Regions from separate parts of the Micromonospora pisi genome, predicted to be linked through region 2. Evidence: riboswitches for the same ligand, from Rfam matches in the RefSeq annotation. Region 2 holds a riboswitch; the other holds the start of a gene.
The links. A riboswitch is a leader RNA that binds a small molecule or an ion and turns the genes downstream of it on or off. The one in region 2 is predicted to bind thiamine pyrophosphate.
Positions count from the first base shown of each region.

Region 1 (7,314 bases), 2.8 Mb from region 2:
CAGGCGATCTTCGTCAACTCGCCGAGGGTACGCAGCTCGGCGAACTGCGCCTCGTCGTTGGCGTCGGCGATCGAGCCCGGACGCAGTCCGTCGCCGAGGGAGAAGGTGACGTCGTACCGGGCGAGGATCTCGCACAGCTCCCGGAAGTTGGTGTAGAGGAAGTTCTCCTGGTGGTGCGCCAGACACCAGGCCGCCATGATCGAGCCGCCCCGGGAGACGATGCCGGTGACCCGCTCGACCGCCAGCGGCACGTACCGCATCAGCACCCCGGCATGCACCGTCATGTAGTCGACGCCCTGCTCGGCCTGCTCGATGACGGTCTCCCGGAACACCTCCCAGGAAAGCTTGACCGGGTCCCCGCCGACCTTCTCCAGAGCCTGGTAGATCGGCACGGTGCCGATCGGGACCGGCGAGTTGCGGACGATCGCCTCCCGCGTCTCGTGGATCCGCTTGCCGGTGGAGAGGTCCATCACCGTGTCCGCACCCCAGCGGGTGGCCCAGGTGAGCTTCTCCACCTCCTCCGCGACCGACGAGGTGACCGCCGAGGTACCGATGTTGGCGTTCACCTTCACCAGGAAGCGACTACCGATGATCGCCGGTTCCACCTCGGGGTGGTTGACGTTGAGCGGGAGCACCGCGCGTCCCCGGGCGATCTCGTCACGTACCAGCTCGGCGGGGAGGTTCTCCCGGACCGCGACGAACTCCATCTCCGGCGTGACGATCCCGGCCCGGGCGTACGCCAACTGGGTCGGCCGGCGCCCGTCCACACCGGCGAGCGGGGTGCCGGCACCACGTACCGGTGCCACGTCACCTCGCTCCGCGATCCACGGTCCGCGCAGCGCCGGCAGGCCGACCTCCGGGTCGCTGCCGGGACCGGAGGTGTCGTACAGCCGTACCGGCGGGTTCTCCCCGGCCAGCTCCACCTCGGCGAACGGGACCCGGATGTCCGGCCGCGATCCCTCCACGTACACCTTGCGACGAGCCTGCATAGCAAAACCTCCTGCTAATCAGCGGGACCAACCGAAGTGGTCCAGCGGTCCATGGCCGGTGCCCAACTTCCAGTCGCGCCCACCGGCGAGCGCGCGGGCGACGTACTCCTTGGCGAAGACAACCGCGGCCGGCACCTCGTCACCGAGCGCGATCCGGGCCGCGATCGCGGCCGAGAAGGAGCAGCCGGTGCCGTGGGTGTTGCGGGTGGCCACCCAGGCCCCGGGGAGCAGCCTGGGCTCGCCGTCGGTCCAGTGGACGTCCACCGCCTCGCCCGCACCGGTGTCCTCGTCACCGCCGCCGGTGACCACCACGTGACGGGGACCTCGTGCGGCGATCTGCGCGGCGGCGGCGATCATCTCGTCGACCGTGGTCACCGGGCGTCCGACGAGCGCCGCGGCCTCCTCCCGGTTCGGCGTCACGACCAGCGCGTACGGCAGCAGCCGCTCCACCGCGGCGACCACGCCGAGCCGGTGCCCGCTGGTCGAGACGAGCACCGGATCGACCACCAGGTTCGGCAGCAGCCCGGCGCGGGCGTGTGCCGCCACCGTGTCCGCGACCGACTCGGTGCCGAGCATGCCGGTCTTGGTCGCCTGTACGGGCAGGTCGGTCAGGACCGCATCGAGCTGTGCGGTGACCAGGTCGGCCGGGGTCGGCAGGACCGCGCGTACCTCACGGGTGTTCTGTGCCGTGAGCGCGGTGATCACCGAGGTCCCGTAGACACCGAGCGCCGCGAAGACCTTCAGATCAGCCTGGATGCCGGCCCCGGCACCGGAATCGGAACCGGCGACGGTGAGCACCACCGGCGGGGTCACCGGTGACCCTCCCCGGTGGCGCGGATGAGTCGGGCGACCAGTTCGGTGGGATCGTCAGCGCCCATCACCGCGCCCATCACCGCCACCCCGGCCGCGCCCGCCACCACGCAGGCGGCGACCTGTTCGGCGTCGGAGACTCCGCCGAGCGCGAGCACCGGGACCGACGTACGCCGGGCCAGCCGCGCCAGGCCGACCGGCCGCAACGGCGGGCCGTAACCGGGTTTCGACCGGCTGGGGAAGACCGGGGAGAGGGTCACGTAATCCTCCGTGGTGAGGCGGAGCAGTTCCGCCGCGTCGTGGCAGGAGCGACCGACCAGGGGCAGTTCGGGCGGGGGGTACGGTCCGGCCGACGCCAGGTGCACCGCGTTTCCGCCGAGCGGGTCGGGTCCGGCCACCAGCAGCGTCCCGCCGGCCGGGGCGAGGATCAGCCGCAGTTCCTCGGCGAGCGCCAACCGCTCGTCGCGGGGCAGGTCCTTCTCCCGGAGCAGGACCCAGCGGGCACCGCCGGCCACCGCCGCCCGCACCACCTCGGGCAGCGGGGCACGGGCCAGGCGTCGGTCGGTGACGACCACCAGCCCGTTCGGCACTCCCGCTCGCCGTACCGGTGCCCACCCGCTGGTGTCCGGGCCCGGTCGACGTACCGGAGCGGTCACAGCTCCGGCCGCCCCTCGTCGGGGCTGGAGGCGAGCGCGTGGAATCGTCGTGGGATGCGCCCGGCCCGCGCGGCGAGCCAGCCCCCCTCGACGGCGTACCGCATGGCGGTGGCCATCCGTACCGGCTCGGCGGCCCGGGTCACGGCGCTGGCCAGCAGCACCCCGTCGCAGCCCAGTTCCATGGCGAGCGCAGCGTCGGAGGCGGTGCCGATGCCGGCGTCGAGGATGACCGGCACCTCCACGTTCTGCCGGATCAGCCGGATGTGGTGCGGGTTGCCGATGCCGAGGCCGGAGCCGATCGGCGCACCGGCGGGCATCACCGCGGCGCAGCCCGCCTCGGCGAGCCGCCGGGCCAGCACCGGATCGTCGCTGGTGTACGGCAGCACGGTGAAGCCGTCGGCGACGAGCTGGTCGGCGGCGTGCAGCAGTTCGACCGCGTCGGGCAGCAGTGTCCGGTCGTCGCCGATCACCTCCAGTTTCACCCACGAGGTGTCGAACGCCTCGCGGGCGAGCCGGGCGACCTTGACCGCCTCGGCGGCGGTGTAACAACCGGCGGTGTTCGGCAGCAGTCGTACGCCGCACCGGTCGAGCACGTCCAGCAGCCCGCCGTGCATGGTGGCGGCGCTGTCGACCCGGCGCAGCGCGACGGTGACCAGTTCGGTTCCGCTGGCCCGGATCGCCTGCTCCAGCACGTGCAGGTTGGCGGCACCGCCGGTGCCGAGGATCAGCCTCGACCCGAACGTCTCCCCACCCAGCTCGAACGGGGTGGTCGCCGGTACGGTGCCCCGCCCCGGTTCCTGTTGCGACATCGGGCTCAGCCGCCCTGGGCAGCGGTCAGCACCTCGACGCGGTCCCCGGCGTGCAGCACCGCCGCCGGCCAGCCGGCTCGGGGCACCACCTCGCCGTTCACCGCGACCGCCACCCCTCGGCTCTGTCCGGTCACCGTGGCGACCAGTTCGGCGACGGTCACGCCACCGGGCAGTCTGTGGTCCGTACCGTTCACGGTCAGCTCCACCGAAACCTCACCCTCTCCGCTCACCGGATCTCCTCTCTCGCCGGTCCGGACGCCGCCAGCCCGGGATGTGCCAGCTCGCGATTTGCCAGCTCAGGATGTGCGAGCCCAGGTTCCGCCAGCTCGGGTCCGTCCCACCCGGGTCCGGTCAGCCCTGGTGCCGACCGGTACCCGTCGAAACGGTCCGGGGAGAACGGGGCCAGCACCGGATCGGGTACGCCACTGGCGAGCAGGTCGACGACGAGGTCCGCGGTCACCGGGGTCAGCAGGATGCCGTGCCGGTAGTGCCCGGTCGCGACGACCACCTGGGGGCGTCCGGCCAGTGGGCCGATGAGCGGGGCGTTGTCGGGCGTACCGGGTCGGTGCCCGGCGACCGCCTCGACCAGTTCGTACTCGGCGAGTTCCGGCACGAGTTCGGTCGCCGCGTGGAGCAGGTCCCGTACGCCGCCAGCGGTGACCGTGGTGTCGCCGCGCTCCTCGACGGTCGCGCCGACGACGACCTCGCCGTCGTGCCGGGGCACCAGGTAGACCGAGCGGCCGTCGGCGTACCCCCGGATCACGTGCCGGAAGCCGGGCGCCTCCCCGCCGGGAGCGCGGAGCCGGAGGATCTGTCCCTTCACCGGCCGAATCGGCAGCCCGGTCAGCTCGGCCGCGCCACAGCCGGCGGCGACCACGACGGTGCCGGCGTCGATCTCGTCGAGCCCACGAACGGTCGACGGCACGAACACCACACCGGCGCTCTCGGCCGCCGTACGCAGGGCGGCGACCAGCCGTCGGGGGTCGACCTGGTGGTCGTCGGGGGCGTGTGCGCCGCCGCGTACGCGGGGTGCGAGCAACGGTTCCCGGTCGTGTAGTTCGGTGGCGTTCAGCGCGGTGATCGGCAGCCCGAGCCCCTGCTGGTACGACCAGAGCCGACGCGCCTCGGCGAGGTCGTCGGCGGTCCGGCCGACCACCAGCGTGCCCTCGGTGCGGAAACCCAGTTCGGCGCTGCCGGCGAGTCCGGCGGCGGCGGCGACCTCGACGGCGAAGTCGGGCCAGCGGGCGGCGGAGTCGAGCAGCAGTCGGGTCAGCTCCTCCTCACCGAAGGATGCCTCGGCGACCGGGGCGAGCATGCCCGCCGCCACCGCGGAGGCCCCGCTGCCGGGACGGGGGTCGTGCAGCAGCACCCGCATCCCCCGCGACGCCGCCCGCCACGCCACGGCCAACCCGATCGGCCCACCCCCCACCACCGCCACATCCGCCCGCCGGGCGGTAAGGAAGGGCCCCCTGTTATCGGATTCCGTTGTATAGGGGCCCCCTCCTAACATGTCGGGGCTCCGGTGCGGCCGAGTGCGGCGAGCAGTTCGGTGGTGGCCCGGGAGGGGTCGGCGGCGCCGGAGAGGGCACCGACCACGGCGACGCCGTACGCCCCGGCGGCGAGCAGCGCCGGCACCCGCTCGGCGGTCACCCCACCGATCGCGATGACCGGTACGCCCACCGCCTCGACGACCCGTCCGACACCTGCCGGCCCGATCGGTTCCGGCAGCCCGTCCTTGGTGGTGGTGGCGTAACAGGGGCCGACACCGAGGTAGCTGGCGCCGTCGGCGACGGCGTCGAGGGCGGTGGCGGGGTCCCGGGCGGTGGCACCGAGCAGCGCGTCCGGCCCGAGCACCCGCCGGGCGGCCGCGACCGGCAGGTCCAGTGCCCCGACGTGCCCTCCGGCGGCGTGCACCGCGAGCGCCACGTGCAGCCGGTCGTTGACCAGGCAGGTCGCACCGGCCGGGGTGCAGAGTTCGACGATCCGACCGGCGAGGTCGTACGCCTCGCGGTCGGTGGCGTCGTCCTCGACGCGTACCTGGACCACGAGTTCGGGGCCGGCGACGGCCAGTGCGGCACGTACCGTGGCGATCGGATCACGCCCGGTACGGGTGTCGGTGATGAGATGCAGTCGTCCCAGTGCGGGCACGGCAACGCTCCTCCCTGCGCCGGCATTACCCGGATCAGGTTCGACGGTCGGGGGCTTCGAGCCCCCCTCTCAGCCCGGTTCACCGGACTCCCGTGGGTTACTTGTCGACCACACTACGACGGCGGACCCGATCCGCCAAGAGGGTCACGCGTCACAGGGGCCCGTCGGGGCGGGCGAACGCACTCGCCGCCACCCCGGCGTGACCCTCGGCCAGCGACCAAAAGGCCGTCGAACGGGCTCCGGTTTTGTCTGTCCTATCCGGAAGATCCACCTCGGTTACCCAACCGTTACCCGATTTGGCTTGTTGCTGTATTGCCCGTCCCGCGTCGACCAGCATTAATTTGTTCAGCGACAAGACAAATTTCGGCGGTGCGGCCACGGCGGGCCAACCCGGCGAAACCCACACCCCCGAACCGGTCTTCGGCGAGCCGGCCGGGGATCCCCCGTTGTCCTCATCGGACGAAGGAGATCCTTCGTGTCAAGACCTCGCCCGCGCCGTGCGATGCGCGGCGCCCTCAGCCATGCGCTGCTGAGTCTCGCGGTCGCCGTCACCTCGACGGCGACCGCACTCGTAGCAGCCCCAACCGCGGCACAGGCCGCACCGGCCGCCGCGGCGGCCGATCCGTACTCGGTGCTGGTCTTCTCCAAGACCGCCGGGTTCCGGCACGGCTCCATTCCCTCCGGCATCGCGGCCATCCAGCAACTCGGGGCGGCGAACGGATTCACCGTCGACGCTACCGAGGACGCGACCGCGTTCAACGACGCCAATCTCGCCAACTACAAGGCCGTGATCTGGCTCTCCACCACCGGTGACGTGCTCGACGACACCCAGCAGGCGTCGTTCGAGCGGTACGTCAAGGCCGGCGGCGGCTACGTCGGCGTCCACGCCGCGTCCGACACCGAGTACAACTGGCCGTGGTACGGCGGACTGGTCGGCGCGTACTTCAACGCGCACCCGGCGAACCAGCAGGCCACGGTCAAGGTCGAGGACCCGGCGCACCCCTCCACGGCCGGGCTGCCGGACAAGTGGTCCCGCTTCGACGAGTGGTACAACTTCCGGACCAACCCGCGCGCGAACGTGCACGTGCTGGCCAGCCTGGACGAGCGGAGCTACACCCCGGGCACCGGCGCGATGGGCGCCGACCACCCGACCGCCTGGTGCCAGGAGTACGACGGTGGCCGTGCCTGGTACACCGGAGGTGGCCACACCAACGAGTCGTACGCGGAACCGGAGTTCCTCACCCACCTGCTCGGCGGCATCGAGACCGCCGCGGGTGTGGTGGACGCCGACTGCAGCGCCTCGAAGACCAGCAGCTTCGAGAAGGTGTCGCTGGACAGCAACACCAACAACCCGATGGAGCTGGACATCGCCCCCGACGGGCGGGTCTTCTACGTCGAGCGCGACGGCCGGATCCAGATCATCAAGCCGGACACCGGCACCACCGTCACCGCGGTCACCCTGCCGGTCTTCACCGGCAACGAGGACGGCCTGCTCGGTATCCAGCTCGACCCGGGCTTCGCCACCAACAAGTGGGTGTACGTCTACTACGCCCCCGCCGGTGGGGCGGCCCGTAACTACCTCTCCCGGTTCACGGTCGAAGGCGACACCATCGACCCGGCCACCGAGAAGGTCGTGCTCCAGGTCCCGACGCAGCGCAACACCTGCTGCCACGCGGGCGGCAGCATCACCTTCGACAGCCAGGGGAACCTGTACCTGGCGCTCGGTGACAACACCAACCCGTTCGAGTCGGACTCCTTCACCCCGATCGACGAGCGGCCGGGCCGGCAGGACTACGACGCGCAGCGTTCCTCGGGCAACACCAACGACCTGCGCGGCAAGGTGCTCCGGATCCACCCGGAGAACGACGGCACCTACACCGTTCCGGTGGGCAACCTCTTCCC
Region 1 covers NZ_RBKT01000001.1:5,181,372-5,188,685, reverse strand. The annotation lists gene thiC (phosphomethylpyrimidine synthase ThiC) at 1-989, opposite strand, end outside; gene thiD (bifunctional hydroxymethylpyrimidine kinase/phosphomethylpyrimidine kinase) at 1,008-1,802, opposite strand; gene BDK92_RS22190 (thiamine phosphate synthase) at 1,799-2,389, opposite strand; gene BDK92_RS22185 (thiazole synthase) at 2,452-3,264, opposite strand; gene thiS (sulfur carrier protein ThiS) at 3,270-3,470, opposite strand; gene thiO (glycine oxidase ThiO) at 3,491-4,774, opposite strand; gene thiE (thiamine phosphate synthase) at 4,768-5,412, opposite strand; TPP riboswitch at 5,407-5,516, opposite strand; gene BDK92_RS22165 (ThuA domain-containing protein) at 5,915-7,314, shown strand, end outside.
Region 1: linked by a shared signal. The riboswitch ahead of thiE (thiamine phosphate synthase) and the one ahead of BDK92_RS09735 (ECF transporter S component) in region 2 are both predicted to bind thiamine pyrophosphate.

Region 2 (7,314 bases):
GTGGTGGGCGGAGGACTGGGGGTGGCGGCGGCCCTGATCGGCAGCCACTCCACCATCGTCGGCGTCAAGCCGGTCGTGGTGCCCAGTTCGATCGCGCTGGCACTCGGCGTCTCCGTCGCGATCGGACTCTTCTTCGGCAGCGTACCGGCGAGCCGCGCCGCCGGTCTCCGGCCGATCGACGCCCTCCGTTACGAATGACCTCGGGGATGCAGCCATGACAAGAGCAGCCGGGACCGTGGACGACAGTGACCTGGCCGGTGAACTGGCGGCGGTGGCGGGACGGCGCTGGTGGAACCGGGCGACGCTCTACCTCGGCGCGGTGGTGCTGCTGATCGGCGGCTTCGTCGGCGGGGTGCAGGTGCAGAAGTCGTACGGTGATCCGCCCGGCGGCGGTCCGGCGGCCGCGACCGGTCGGGGTGGGCAGCGCGGCGCGGGCGGCTTCGCCGGTTTTCCCGGCGGCGGGTCCGCCAACCGCCCCGGTGGCACCGGCACTGCCACCGGTAGTGCTGCCGCCCCCGGTGCGGAGGCCGGGGCGGCGCCGGACACCACCGGAACGGTGAAGCTGGTGGACGGCGGCACGGTCTACCTCCAGACCGCCGACGGCTCCCTGATCACGGTCCGGACCAGCGCCGACACCGCCGTGGCGGTGGCCAGAGCCGGATCGCTCGCCGACCTCAAGCCGGGCGACACGGTCACCGTCGTCGGACCCAACTCCGCCGGTACGGTCACCGCCACCAAGGTCACCGCCGAACAGCGGTGATCAGGACCCCTTCCGGTGGCTGGGCTCAGCCGAGCAGAGGTTGGAACGTACCGAGCAGGACACTCATCCCCAACGCCACCCCGGCGAGTACGGCGGCGCCCGCGACGAGCGCGGCGTCGGCGGCGGTGAACCGCTGACGACGGGCGACGGTACGCGGCGTACCGGTGTCGAAACCCCGGGCGTCCATCGCGGTGGCGAGCCGGGTGCCGCGCCGGATCGCCCCGACGAGCAGGGCGAACGCGGTGGCGGCGAAGAGCCGCAGCCGGGCCACCGGGTTCCGCCCGGCGTCGACGCCCCGGGCCCGCCGGGCCATGCCGAGCAGTTGCCACTCGGCGGCGAGCAGCGGCAGCATCCGGAACGCGGCGAGTGCGCCGAGCGCGAACCGGGGCGACGCCCTGGCGTTCTGGATCAGCGCGTCGGCGAGGTCGGTCGGGTCGGTGGTGGCGAAGACCAGCAGACCGGGCAGGGCCACCGCGAGCAGGCGCAGGGACAACCCCAGCGCGGTGTGGAGCACCCCGGTGGTGACGGTGAGCGGACCGGCGTCGAGCAGCACCGTACCGCCCCGGTCGGCGGCGAAGAGGACCATGGTGACCAGCACCCCGAGGGCGCTGAGCAGCAACGGCCAGATCCGCCGGGCCAGGGTGGTGTAGCCGATCCCGAACAGCGGCAGGACGGCGAGTTCGATCGCGATCGCGACCGCCGGTGCGACCGGGTCGATCGTGGTGACCAGGGCGAACGAGAAGATCAGCGCGGCGGCGAGTTTGGCCACCGGGTTGCGGCGGGCCAGCGGCGCGGTCGGCGTACCGACGGGTCCGGTGATGATCACCGTGGGCGCTCCCCGGGTCCGGCGGCGACCAGGCTGCTCTCCCGGGCGGCGGTGAGGGTCACGGTCCGGTCGGCGAGCGCGTCGACGAAGTCGGTGTCGTGAGTGACGGTGACGACGCCGTGCCCCTCGTCGCGCAGGTCGGCGAGGAGGTCGACCAGTTCGACCCAGGTGCGCCGGTCCTGGCCGAAGGTCGGTTCGTCGAGTACGAGCAGCCGGGGCGCGGTGGCCAGGGCGGTCGCCACGCTCAACCGCCGGGCCTCACCACCGGAGAGGGTGTACGGGTTCGCGCCGGCGAGCAGGTCCAACCGGAGCCGGGTCAGCAACTCCTCCACTGTGGCCCGTACGGCGGTCTCCGGCTGGCCGGTCCGGCGCGGGCCGAGCGCCAGTTCGTCGTAGACCGTACGGCTGAGGAACTGGTGTTCCGGGTCCTGGAAGACCGAGCCGATCCGGCGGGTGAGCGCGCTGGCCCGCCAGCGGTGCGCGGGGGTGCCGGCGTCCGGGCCGGCCAGGGCGGCGCTCGCGGTCAGCCGGCCGGTGCCCGGCTTGAGCAGCCCGCCGAGGTGCAGCGCCATGGTGGTCTTGCCGGCCCCGTTCGGCCCGAGTACGGCGACCGCCTCACCCGCCCGTACGGTCAGATCGGTCGGGGCCAGCCGGGGTGGCAGGCCGAGCCGGTCGGCGGTGAGCAGCACGTCGCCGGCGGCGGTGGTCGATCCCCGGGCGGACACCGACCGGCCCGGCACCCAGACTCCGGCCTCGGCGAGCGAGTCGCCGTGGGCGGCGAAGACCTCGGCGGGACTGCCGTCGGCCCGGACACCGCCGCCCGGTTCCAGCACCACCACCCGGTCGACCAGCGGTAACGCCTCGGCGACCCGGTGTTCGACCAGGATCAGGGTGGTGTCCGGGTCGACCGCCGCGCCGATGGCGTCCCGGATCAGCGCCGCCCCGGCCGGGTCGAGGTTGGCGGTCGGTTCGTCGAGCAGGAGCAGACCGGGGCGGAGCGCGAGTACGCCGGCCAGCGCCAGGCGCTGCTGCTCGCCACCGGAGAGGGCGGCGGTGGAGCGGTCCCGGCCGTAGGGGAAACCGACCCGGTGCAGGGCCTGCTCCACCCGGGGCCAGATCTCGCCGGCCGGCACCCCCCGGTTCTCCAGCCCGAACGCGACGTCGTCGCCGGCCCGTGCCATGACGAGCTGGCTCTCCGGGTCCTGGAAGAGGATGCCGACCCGGTCCCGGGCGGTACGCGGATCGGCCCCGTCGACCTCGATCAGTCCCTGCTGTTCACCGGAGTCCTCGGCGAGCAACCCGGCGAGTGCGGCGAGCAGAGTGCTCTTGCCCGCCCCGGAGGGGCCGAGCAGCAGCACCCGTTCCCCGGCCTCGATCCGCAGGTCCAGCCCGCGTACGGCCCAGCGTTTCCGCCCGGCGTGCCGCCAGCCGAACCCGCGCAACTCCACCCTGCCCATCCCCCTCATTCCCTTCACCCGCTCTCCCTGTCCGCGTCCCGCGCGACCTTTTGCGTTGATCATGAAGTTGACGCCGGAATATGAAGGTCAGGATTGCGCCAACTTCATGATCAACGGCGCGTCCCGGGTGGGGGTGGGGGTGGGGGTTAGATGGCGGCGCGTTCGCGGCCGGCGGGGAAGCGGTCCAGCACCCCGGTCTGGGCCAGCGCCCGGGTCAGGGCCCAGCCACCGAGGCCGGCGACGAGAGTGGCGCTGACGATCGTGACCAGCCCGTACGGGATCCGGTAGGACCAGAGTTCGTAGGCGCCGTTCCACACGAAGAAGTCGAACAACGCGGCGCTGAGCCCGGTCAACGCACCCGCGAACAGGGCGACGGGCAACCGGTACGAGCGGTAGAGCAGCACCGCGAAGGCGAGTTCCGCGCCGAGCCCCTGGACCAGTCCCTGCGGGATGACCGTTCCGCTCCACTGGGTGCCGAGCAGCGCGGAGACGATCGCGGCCACCGCTTCGGTGTAGAGCGCCGCCCCAGGCTTACGGATGATCAGGCCGCCGAGGACCGCCGGCATCAGCCAGATGCCGTAGAGGATCGCCTGCCCGGGTGGGAAGAAGGCGAACGCCGCCTCGGTCGCGCTCCAGACGTAGTTCCAGGCCCAGAAGACGACGCCGAACGCGACCGCGATGACCGACGCGATGACCACGTCGACCGTACGCCAGCGGTTGTTGGTGGAGCCCTTCATGGTGGTGCCTCCCAGTCCTCGAAACGAACCAGGAGAAGTCGCACGCCTCGGCCCGGCGTGCCGCCGGACTCCGGCGCGGCCGGAGCATGACCGAACTCCCTGCGCTGGCATTACCCAGATCAGGTTCGAGGGTCTGCGGATGTCATCCCGCACTCTCAGCGCTGTGCGCTCCCCTGTCGGATGTGAAGTTGTTTCGGCGACGCTAGCACCGACCGGTGGCGCGGCACAGCGCCCTGTCGATTGAGTGTGGTGGTGGACACCGGGGGTCGGGTTAAGGTGAGCTGCCCCGCAACCAGGCCGAGCGAGGAGAGCAGAGAACGCCGTGACCGCCTCCGACCGAGCGACCGAGCGTCGTGCCGGGCCGGGCGACGGGATCGACTGGACGATCCAGCCCGCCGCCGGCACCACTGACAGCCACCCCGCCGATCCGGACGGCGACGACCCGGGGCGACGTCGTCTGTTCGGCGACCGGATCGGCTCGGTCGAGGTGCTCGCCGCGCTCCTCGTCCTGCTGGTCGTCTTCCGGGGACCGGTCGCCGAGGCGATCTCCAGCCCTCGGTTGCAGACCTGGACCACGGTCTTCATCTCGGTGATGGTGCAGGCGGTCCCGTTCCTCGTCTTCGGGGTCGTCCTCAGTGCGGTGATCGCGGTCTTCGTACCCCGCTCCTTCTGGGCGAAGGCGTTGCCGAAACATCCGGCGCTGGCCGTGCCGGTGGCGAGCTGCGCCGGCGTCATCCTGCCCGGCTGCGAGTGCGGGGCGGTGCCGATCGCCGGATCGCTGATCCGCCGGGGTGTCACCCCCGCTGCCGCGCTGGCGTTCCTGCTCGCCGCCCCGGCGATCAACCCCATCGTGCTCACCGCCACCGCGGTCGCCTTTCCGGCCAACCCGGAGATGGTGGTCGGCCGGGGCGTAGCCAGCCTGATCGTGGCGATGGTGATGGGTTGGCTCTGGCTGCGGCTCGGCCGGGCCGACTGGATCCGGTTGCCACACCGCCCCGACCTCGACGGACTGTCGAAGAGCCGGGCGTTCTGGTCGGCCGTACGGCACGACGTGGTGCACGCCGGTGGCTTCCTGGTCCTCGGTGCGATGGCCGCGGCCTGCATCAACGTGCTGGTGCCGGAGCGGTGGTTGCAGACCCTCGCCGACAACCCGATCCTGTCGGTGCTGGCGTTGGCGGTGCTCGCCGTACTGCTGTCGATCTGTTCGGAGGCGGACGCGTTCGTGGCCGCGTCGCTCTCCCAGTTCTCGCTCACCGCCCGGTTGGCGTTCCTGGTCGTCGGGCCGATGGTCGACCTCAAGCTGATCTCGATGCAGGCCGGTGTGTTCGGGCGCCGGTTCGCGTTCCGGTTCGCCCCGGCGACGTTCGCGCTCGCCATCCTGGTGGCGGTCGGAGTGGGAGCGGTGATTTTCTGATGAACCGACAGGCGGTGGTGCGGTCATGAACCGACAGGCTCAGGCGGTCGTGTTGCTGCTGCTCGGCGGGGCGGTGCTCAAGGCCAGCTTCACCGAGATGTACCTGCGTTACGTCAAGGAGGGGCTGCGGCCGTTCCTGATCGCGTCCGCGATCCTGCTGATCGTCGCCGCGGTGATGACCCTGCTGCACGACCTGCGCCCGGCCACACGCGCCAACCGGGGCGAGCCCGACGGCGACCACCACGAGTCGCACGGTGACGACCACGGGCACGACCACGGCGGCAAGGGCCACCACGAGCCCCGGGTCGGCTGGCTGCTCATCCTGCCGGTGCTCGGCCTGCTGCTGGTCGCACCGCCGGCCCTCGGCTCGTACGCGGCGGACCAGGCCGGCACCGCGCTCGGCAGCCAACCGCTCTCGGACTACCCGCCACTGCCCGACGGTGACCCGGTGAAACTTCCGGTACTCGACTACGCCTCCCGGGCCATCTTCGACAAGGGTGCCTCCCTCGGCGACCGGCGGGTCCAGCTCACCGGTTTTGTCGCCACCGGGGCCAACGGCGAACCGATCCTGGCGCGGATGATCCTCTCCTGCTGCGCCGCCGACGGCCGCCCGATCAAACTGGGCCTCGCCGGTGAGGCGCCGACCGGGCTCGCCCCGGACACCTGGGTCGAGGTCGTCGGCCGCTACTCCGACAAGCTCGGCAGGGACCCGGTGAACGACGCGGAGATCCCGTACCTCGACGTGGAGTCGTGGCGCCAGGTCGAGGCGCCGAAGCAGCCGTACGAGTGAGCCGTGGGTAGGCTCCGCCAGAGGTGACCGGCCGGGTCGAACTCGAACGAGGAGGGCGGGGCATGACCCTGAGCGCGGAGAACTACCTGGCCGTGGTGACGGAGACGATGGCACGGGTGGCGGCGGAACAGAGCGACGGCGTACGCCGGGCGGCCGACCTGATCGCCGCCGCGCTCACCGACGACGGGGTGATCCACGCCTTCGGCACCGGGCACTCGGAGGCGCTCGCGATGGAGATCGCCGGGCGGGCCGGTGGGCTGGTGCCGACGAACCGGATCTCCCTGCGGGACGTGGTGCTGCACGGTGGCGCCCCGGCGAGCGTCCTCGGTCCGATGCTGGAACGCGACCCGGCGGTGGCGCACCGCCTCTACGAACTCGTCCCGGTCAACCCGTCGGACGTCTTCGTGCTCGCCTCCAACTCCGGCGTGAACGGGGCGATGGTCGAGTTCGCGACCCTGGTCAAGGAGCACGGTCACCCGCTGATCGCGATCACCTCGCGGGAGCACTCGGGTCAGGTTCCGTCGCGTCACCCGTCCGGGCGCAAGCTCGCCGACCTGGCCGACGTGGTGCTCGACAACGGCGCCCCGTACGGCGACGCCACCCTGCCGTTACCCGGAGGGGGAGCCGTCGGCGCGGTCTCCTCGATCACGGCGGCGCTGCTCGCCCAGCAGATCGTGGTCGAGGTGGTTCGTCGGCTGGTCGACGCCGGCCAGACCCCGCCGGTGTACCTGTCGGCGAACATCCCCACCGGTGACGACCACAACCACGCCCTCGAAGCCCGCTACGCCGGCCGCATCCGCCGCGGCAGCTGAAGGAAGGGCCCCTTGTTATCGGATTCCGATGTAAAGGGGCCCCTCCTAACAGTCGCGGTGGGTTAGCTTCGCCGCCAGTGGGCACTGCGATGGGGTCGGCCCCGCCACCGGACGAGGTGGCGTGGCCGCGACCCGGTGGACGGAAGCCGGGGCCTGTCGAAGGGAAATCACGATGTCAACCACCGCGGATGCGAAGTTCGGCCTTGATACCGCCGCGCACGTCGGAATCGCCGTTTCCGACCTCGATCGCTCGGTCGCGTTCTACCGGGCGCTGACCGGGACCCAACCGGCGGTCAACGACGAGAACATGCACGGGGCAGGGTTCGCGCACTCGCAGGGACTGTCCCGCTCGAAACTGCGGTACGCCACCTTCCACCTGCGCAATCTCGGCATCGACCTGATCCAGTTCGAGGACCCGGTAGGTGAGCGGAGTCAGCCCGCCGCCAACCGCCCCGGATCCATGCACCTCTGTTTCCAGGTCGACGACCTCCGGTCGGTCTACCAGCGGATGCGTGACG
Region 2 covers NZ_RBKT01000001.1:2,418,297-2,425,610, reverse strand. The annotation lists gene BDK92_RS09755 (ABC transporter permease) at 1-198, shown strand, start outside; gene BDK92_RS09750 (hypothetical protein) at 215-760, shown strand; gene BDK92_RS09745 (energy-coupling factor transporter transmembrane component T family protein) at 786-1,586, opposite strand; gene BDK92_RS09740 (ABC transporter ATP-binding protein) at 1,583-3,043, opposite strand; gene BDK92_RS09735 (ECF transporter S component) at 3,190-3,780, opposite strand; TPP riboswitch at 3,859-3,965, opposite strand; gene BDK92_RS09730 (permease) at 4,238-5,194, shown strand; gene BDK92_RS09725 (TIGR03943 family putative permease subunit) at 5,220-5,984, shown strand; gene BDK92_RS09720 (sugar isomerase domain-containing protein) at 6,047-6,796, shown strand; gene BDK92_RS09715 (VOC family protein) at 6,969-7,314, shown strand, end outside.